2 regions of the Streptomyces sp. NPDC041135 genome follow, and region 1 is predicted to be linked to the other one. Evidence: riboswitches for the same ligand, from Rfam matches in the RefSeq annotation. Region 1 holds a riboswitch; the other holds the start of a gene.
What was found. A riboswitch is a leader RNA that binds a small molecule or an ion and turns the genes downstream of it on or off. The one in region 1 is predicted to bind glycine.
Positions count from the first base shown of each region.

Region 2: another riboswitch for glycine. It lies ahead of gcvP (aminomethyl-transferring glycine dehydrogenase); the one in region 1 lies ahead of gcvT (glycine cleavage system aminomethyltransferase GcvT).

Region 1 is NZ_JBVIYZ010000027.1:27,569-31,225, reverse strand. It holds gene ACZ6CZ_RS32925 (enhanced serine sensitivity protein SseB) at 1-683, opposite strand, end outside; gene ACZ6CZ_RS32920 (AAA family ATPase) at 808-1,482, opposite strand; glycine riboswitch at 1,654-1,750, shown strand; glycine riboswitch at 1,751-1,864, shown strand; gene gcvT (glycine cleavage system aminomethyltransferase GcvT) at 1,939-3,057, shown strand; gene gcvH (glycine cleavage system protein GcvH) at 3,176-3,553, shown strand; gene glyA (serine hydroxymethyltransferase) at 3,568-3,657, shown strand, end outside.
Region 2 is NZ_JBVIYZ010000005.1:472,541-476,197, reverse strand. It holds gene ACZ6CZ_RS15745 (DNA polymerase IV) at 1-1,302, shown strand, start outside; gene ACZ6CZ_RS15740 (PRC-barrel domain-containing protein) at 1,224-1,595, opposite strand; glycine riboswitch at 1,708-1,803, shown strand; gene gcvP (aminomethyl-transferring glycine dehydrogenase) at 1,977-3,657, shown strand, end outside.

The DNA of each region.
Region 1 (3,657 bases):
TGGGCGAGGGCCTTGCCGAGGGCCTCCAGCGGCAGCGCGCGCAGGTCGCCCTCCCACTGGGCGAGTTCGACGCCCACGAACAGCGCCGGGTCGGCCGTCTCGACGGCGGCCAGGCAGCGGCGGGCCGAGACCACCACGCCGGTCGCGGCGAACTCGGCGCCTGCCGCGGCGAGGAAGTCGACCGGGTCGTCCTGCCAGTCGGGTTCGAACAGGCGGACCCGGCCGCCGCCGGCGGGCCCGTCGAGCGGGGTGCGGCCGGCCCGGCACAGCTCGGCCACCGCCTCCGGCGGCAGCGGCACGCCGACCACGCCGTCGGGGTTGACGGCGAGGCCGACCTGCGGGGGCAGCCCGCGGGCGAACTCCACGGCGGGGGCGACGGTGTAGGACATGTGGGAGCCGGCCACCTGGCGGAACTGCTCCTCGGAGCTGAAGACCGGCACGTACACCTGGCCGTCGATGTCCATGGTGGGCAGGTCCAGCGGGCCGCTGTGCGGGCCGCCGCCGCCGGGCAGCGGGACCCAGAGGAAGCTGCGGCCGAGGACCTCGACGATGCGGCCGCCGGCCCCGGGTACGCCGAGGGAGGCCGAGAGCACCTCCTCCAGCTCGTTGCCGGGCCATCCGCCGTGCGGATGGGGGTGCGCCTGTGCCGGGAAGTCCGCGGGAAGGTCCGCCGGGAAGTCCATCTGCCTACCGCCTGCTGGGAACGCTGCTGTGGCTGGAAAGGCTAGCGGGTGGCTGTGACTGTGTTCACGGTGACGGCCGTCACCGGGGCGCACGGCGACGGCCGCCGCGGTGCCCCGGCCGCTGTCACCCGGCGAAGCCGATGCGGCGCAGCGCGCCCGCCGCGTCCCGGTCGAGCAGCACCGCCGAGCCGCAGCCGGGGGGCGGTTCGCCGTGCTCCACGGCGCGCAGCAGCCGGGCCAGGGCCCTGCGGTGGCGGCGGAAGGCGTACCGGGACACGCCCCGGCCGCGCTCGCGCTGGCCCGCCAGCGCGAGGTCCGGGCCGACGTCGAGGAGCAGCAGGTGCAGGGTGCCGCCGCGGCGGCGGGCGGCGCGGGAGAGCCAGCCGCGCACCCAGGCCTGGGTGCCGCAGTCGTGCACCACCACTCCCCCGCCGGTGCGCAGGGCGCGGCGCAGGGCGGCGTAGTGGGCGAGGCGGACCAGCGGGCGGTAGAGGGCGTAGGGCAGGCGGCGGGGCAGCCGGGCGGCCCAGCGGTCGCGGGCGTCCTGGGAGTCGATGCGGGTGCCCGGCACGGCCCGGTCCATCAGCGTGGACTTGCCGCTGCCGGGCAGTCCGGTGATCACCACCAGGTCGCGGGGGCCGAAGAGGAGGCCGTGCGGGCTGCGGCCGGCGCGCTCGCGCAGGTCGCGCACGACCGGCCGGGGCCGGTCGCCGCGGCGCTCGTGTGCCGGTGCCGAGGGCCGGCCGGGCACCGCGATGCCCGTCGTCGTGGCGTAGGCCGTCGTCCTGTCCACCGTCATCGTCCTCCCCTGGACTCGCAGGGTCCCTGCCCGTCGAGCGTAAAGAGAAGGTAATGCGGCAGGTCTCCCGTTTCCATGCACGTACCGCTACAGAGCGGTCACGAATCGTCCGCGCTGTCGGGCGGCGGCGAGGCGTGCAATGATGTGGCCGCCAACTGCATACCGGCCGTTTGAATCCGCGCGGGAGAGTCCCCAGCCGTCTCGCTGGGGCGCCGAAGGAGCAAGTCCCTCCCTTGAATCTCTCAGGCACCGTTACCGCGCGGGCGAGGCACATCTGAAAAGCGGGCCGCCGCGACGGCGGTCCCACCCAAGGTGCAAACCGTGACCGTCCCTGACGGGGGTCATGGCGAACCTCTCAGGTTCCGATGACAGATGGGGAGGAACGTTCCTCGCCTTCCCCACGCCCGGCTGCGCTCGCGCGCGGGGGACCCCATCGCCCTGGGAGACGACCGACCGATGAGCAGTACCGAACTCCGTCACACCGCGCTCGATGCCGTGCATCGCGCGCTGGGTGCGACGATGACCGACTTCGCCGGCTGGGACATGCCCCTGCGCTACGGCTCCGAGCGCGACGAGCACCTCGCGGTGCGCACCAGGGCCGGCCTCTTCGACCTCTCCCACATGGGCGAGATCACCGTCACCGGCGCCGGCGCGGCCGCGCTGCTGGACTTCGCCCTCGTCGGCAACATCTCCTCCGTCGGCGTCGGCCGCGCGCGCTACACCATGATCTGCCAGGCGGACGGCGGCATCCTGGACGACCTGATCGTCTACCGGCTCGCCGAGGCCGAGTACCTGGTCGTGGCCAACGCCTCCAACGCCCAGGTGGTGCTGGACGCGCTCACCGAGCGGTCGGCCGGCTTCGACGCCGAGGTCCGCGACGACCGGGACGCCTACGCCCTGATCGCCGTCCAGGGCCCCGAGTCCCCCGGCATCCTGAAGTCCCTCACCGACGCCGATCTGGACGGCCTGAAGTACTACGCGGGGCTGCCCGGCACCGTCGCGGGCGTCCCGGCGCTCATCGCGCGCACCGGTTACACCGGCGAGGACGGCTTCGAGCTGTTCGTGAAGCCGGAGCACGCCGTCGAGCTGTGGCAGGCGCTGACGAAGGCGGGCGAGGGCGCCGGGCTGGTCCCGTGCGGCCTGTCCTGCCGGGACACGCTGCGCCTGGAGGCGGGCATGCCGCTGTACGGGCACGAGCTGACCACCTCGCTCACCCCCTTCGACGCCGGCCTCGGCCGGGTGGTGAAGTTCGAGAAGGAGGGCGACTTCGTCGGCCGCGCGGCGCTCACCGAGGCGGCCGGGCGGGCGCAGGAGAACCCGCCGCGGGTGCTGGTCGGCCTGGTCGCCGAGGGCCGCCGGGTGCCGCGCGCCGGCTACCCGGTGGTCGCGGGCGGCGCGGTGATCGGCGAGGTCACCTCGGGCGCGCCCTCCCCCACCCTGGGCAAGCCGCTCGCCATGGCGTACGTCGACGCGGCGTACGCGGCGCCGGGCACGGCGGGTGTCGGCGTCGACATCCGGGGCAGTCACGAGCCGTACGAGGTCGTGGCACTGCCCTTCTACCGGCGCCGGAAGTAGACACTGGGCGTGGCCGCGCGGGTTCGGACGTGACCTCGCGCACACACCGCCCGCGCACCGGCCTCCCCAGCAGCCCCTCATTCACCAGCACTGACCCGCGTACAGGAGAATTCAGGCCATGAGCAACCCCCAGCAGCTGCGCTACAGCAAGGAGCACGAGTGGCTGTCGGCCGCCGAGGACGGCGTCTCGACGGTCGGCATCACCGAGTTCGCGGCCAACGCGCTCGGCGACGTCGTCTACGCCCAGCTTCCCGAGGTCGGCTCCACGGTGGCCGCGGGTGAGACCTGCGGCGAGCTGGAGTCGACCAAGTCGGTGTCCGACCTCTACTCGCCGGTCGGCGGCGAGGTCACCGAGATCAACGAGGACGTGGTCAGCGACCCGTCGCTGGTGAACTCGGCGCCCTTCGGGGGCGGCTGGCTGTTCAAGGTGCGCGTCACCGAGGAGCCGGCCGACCTGCTCTCCGCCGACGAGTACGCCGCCCACACCGCCGGCTGAGGAGCCGTAACCGAATGACTGTCCTGAACACGTCCCTGCACGAGCTGGACCCGGAGATCGCCGCCGCGGTCGACGCCGAGCTGGAGCGCCAGCAGTCCACCCTC
Region 2 (3,657 bases), on a different contig from region 1:
GCCGCCTACCTGGTGCCGCGCTTCGCCCTGTACCGGTCGATCAGCGACCAGGTGATGACGCTGCTGCGGCGGCTGTCGCCGCTGGTGGAGCCGCTCAGCCTGGACGAGGCGTTCGTGGACCTGGAGGCCGGCGGGACGGCCGCGGACGAGGCGGCGGCACGCGCGGCCGGCGCCACCCTGCGCGCGGACATCCGGGCCGTCACGGGGCTGACGGGGTCCGTGGGGCTGGCCGCGTCCAAGATGCTCGCCAAGATCGCCTCCGAGCAGGCCAAGCCGGACGGGCTGGTGGTGATCGAGCCCGGGACGGAGCGGGCGCTGCTGGCCCCGATGTCGGTGCGGACCCTGCCCGGGGTGGGACCGGCCACCGGGGACCATCTGCGCAGGGCCGGGATCACCACGGTCGGTGACATCGCGGAGGCGGGCGAGGACGAGCTGGTGCGGCTGCTGGGCAAGGCCCACGGGCACGCGCTCCACGCCATGGCGCTGGCGCACGACGAGCGGCCCGTGGTCGCCGAGCGGGAGGCGAAGTCGGTGTCGGTCGAGGACACCTACGACGTGGACATCCACGACCGGACGCGGGTCGGCCTCGAGGTGCAGCGGCTCGCCGACCGGTGTGTGCGCCGGCTGCGCGGGGCGGGCCTGTCCGGGCGGACGATCGTGCTGAAGGTGCGGCGGTACGACTTCTCCACGCTGACCCGCTCCGAGACGCTGCGCGGGCCGACGGACGACCCGGCGGTGGTGCGGGAGGCGGCCGCGCGGTTGCTGGAGGCCGTGGACACCACGGGCGGCGTGCGGCTGCTCGGGGTGGGCGTGTCCGGGCTCGCCGACTACACCCAGGAGGACCTGTTCGCGCAGGCGGCGGGCGAGCAGACCCCGGAGACGGCGGAGGAGGCCGAGGCCGGCCCCGTCGAGGAGGGACCGGTGCCGGTCGAACGGCACTGGCCCGCCGGCCACGACGTGCGTCACGCCGGGTTCGGCCACGGCTGGGTGCAGGGCAGCGGCCTCGGCCGGGTCACCGTGCGTTTCGAGACGCCGTATGCCGGGCCGGGGCGGGTGCGGACCTTCCGGACGGACGACCCCGACCTGGAGCCGGCGGACCCGCTGCCGCTGGTCCCGGCGGAGGTGAGCGGCGCGGAGGCGGGCGGCGGGGACGTCCCGGGGCCGCAGGGGGCCGTGCCGGGCGAGGGCGCCGCGTCCGGCGGCGGTGGGACGTCCGGCGGGCCTCAGGGCTCGTCGGGGCCGGCCACCGCGCCGAAGTCGTGGTCCGGCACCGCGAAAGGGGGCGCGAGGTCGAGGCCGTAGTGGTGGTAGAGCTGGAGTTCCTGGTCGGGGGAGAGGTGGCGGCCGACGCCGAAGTCCGGGGCGTCCTTGATCAGGGTGCGGTCGAAGGGGACGTGGAGGGTGCCGTCGACCAGCTCGCTCGGCTCCAGGGGCACGAAGGCGTCCCGGGAGAACAGGCCGGTGCGTATGGCGGCCCACTCCGGCACCCCGGTCGCGTCGTCCAGGTACACCTCGTCGATGGTGCCGATCTTGCTGCCGTTGCGGTCGAACGCCTTGCGGCCGATCAGGTTGCGCGGATCGATGTCGGTCTGCACGGTCCCTCCATTGGTCGCAATCATCCGTAAGCACTACGAAAGAGCACAATCAAGGAGGCGGCCACTCGAAGACGCAGGCGTTGACCCCGCTGGTAGGCTGGCCAATGGCTGCTGACCCCGTGCGGGAGAGTCCTCCGGAAGGAACCGGAGGCGCCGAAGGAGCAAATCCTCCCCGGAATCTCTCAGGCCCACGTACCGCACGGACGAGGTCACTCTGGAAAGCAGAGCGGGTGTCGACGGCTCCCGCTCTCACCGACGGTGAAAGCCGGGCCTTCGGGTGCCCGGTGAAGCTCTCAGGTCGAGATGACAGAGGGGGAGGCCGTCGGGGCACCCGCGCCGTGGTGCCCCTCGAAGGTCGCGTCAGACCAGGAGGCCTCCGCAATGACCGCCCAGCGCATCCCGCTCTCCGAACTCGAACAGGGCATCCCCTTCGAGCAGCGCCACATCGGGCCCGACCAGGAGGCGCGGGCCAAGATGCTCGCGCACATCGGCTACGGCTCCCTCGACGAGCTGACCGCCGCCGCGGTGCCGGACGTGATCAAGAACGCCGACGCCCTGGACCTGCCCGGCGCCCGCAGCGAGGCCGAGGTGCTCGCGGAGCTGCGCTCGCTCGCCGACCGCAACCAGGTGCTCGGCTCGATGATCGGGCTCGGGTATTACGGGACGTTCACGCCGCCCGTCATCCTGCGCAACGTCATGGAGAACCCGGCCTGGTACACGGCCTACACGCCGTACCAGCCGGAGATCTCCCAGGGACGGCTGGAGGCGCTGCTGAACTTCCAGACCATGGTCGCCGACCTCACCGGCCTGCCCACCTCCGGTGCCTCCCTCCTCGACGAGGGCACCGCCGCCGCCGAGGCGCTGGCGCTGTCCCGGCGCATGGGCCGGAACAAGAAGGGCCTGTTCCTGGTCGACGCGGACGTGCTGCCGCAGACCGTCGCCGTGATCCGCACCCGGGCCGAACCGACCGGGGTGGAGGTCGTCGTGGCGGACCTCTCCGGGGGCATTCCGGCCGGCCTGGCCGAGCGTGAGATCAACGGCGTGCTGCTCCAGTACCCGGGCGCCTCCGGTGCCGTACGGGACATCAAGCCGGTCATCGACCAGGCGCACGAGCTGGGCGCGCTCGTCACCGTCGCCGCCGACCTGCTCGCGCTGACCCTGCTGACCTCCCCGGGCGAGCTGGGCGCGGACATCGCGGTCGGTACGACCCAGCGGTTCGGCGTGCCGATGGGCTTCGGCGGACCGCACGCCGGCTACATGGCGGTGCGCGAGAAGTTCGCGCGCAGCCTGCCCGGACGCCTCGTGGGCGTCTCCGTGGACGCCGACGGGAACAAGGCCTACCGGCTCGCCCTGCAGACCCGTGAACAGCACATCCGCCGGGAGAAGGCCACCAGCAACATCTGCACCGCGCAGGTGCTGCTCGCGGTGATGGCCGGCATGTACGCCGTCTACCACGGTCCCGAGGGGCTGCGGGCCATCGCCGGGCGCACCCACCGCTACGCGTCGATCCTCGCCGAGGGCCTGCGGGCCGGCGGGGTGGAGATCGTGCACGGCGCCTTCTTCGACACCCTCACCGCGCGGGTGCCCGGCCGGGCCGCCGAGGTCGTCGCCGCCGCCCGGGACAACGGCGTCAACCTGCACCTCGTCGACGCCGACCAGGTGTCCCTCGCCTGCGACGAGACGACCACGCGGGCCCAGCTGGACGCCGTCTGGGCCGCCTTCGGCGTGCGCGGCGACGTCGAGGCGCTGGACGCGGCGGCCGGCGACGCGCTGCCGGCGGCTCTGCTGCGCACCGACGACTACCTCACCCACCCGGTCTTCCGCGAGCACCGCTCCGAGACGGCCATGCTGCGCTACCTGCGCAAGCTGGCCGACCGTGACTACGCGCTCGACCGCGGCATGATCCCGCTGGGCTCCTGCACCATGAAGCTCAACGCGACGACGGAGATGGAGCCGGTCACCTGGCCCGAGTTCGGCCAGCTGCACCCCTTCGCCCCGGCCGAGCAGGCGCAGGGTTACCTCACGCTCATCCACGAGCTGGAGGAACGTCTCGCCGAGGTCA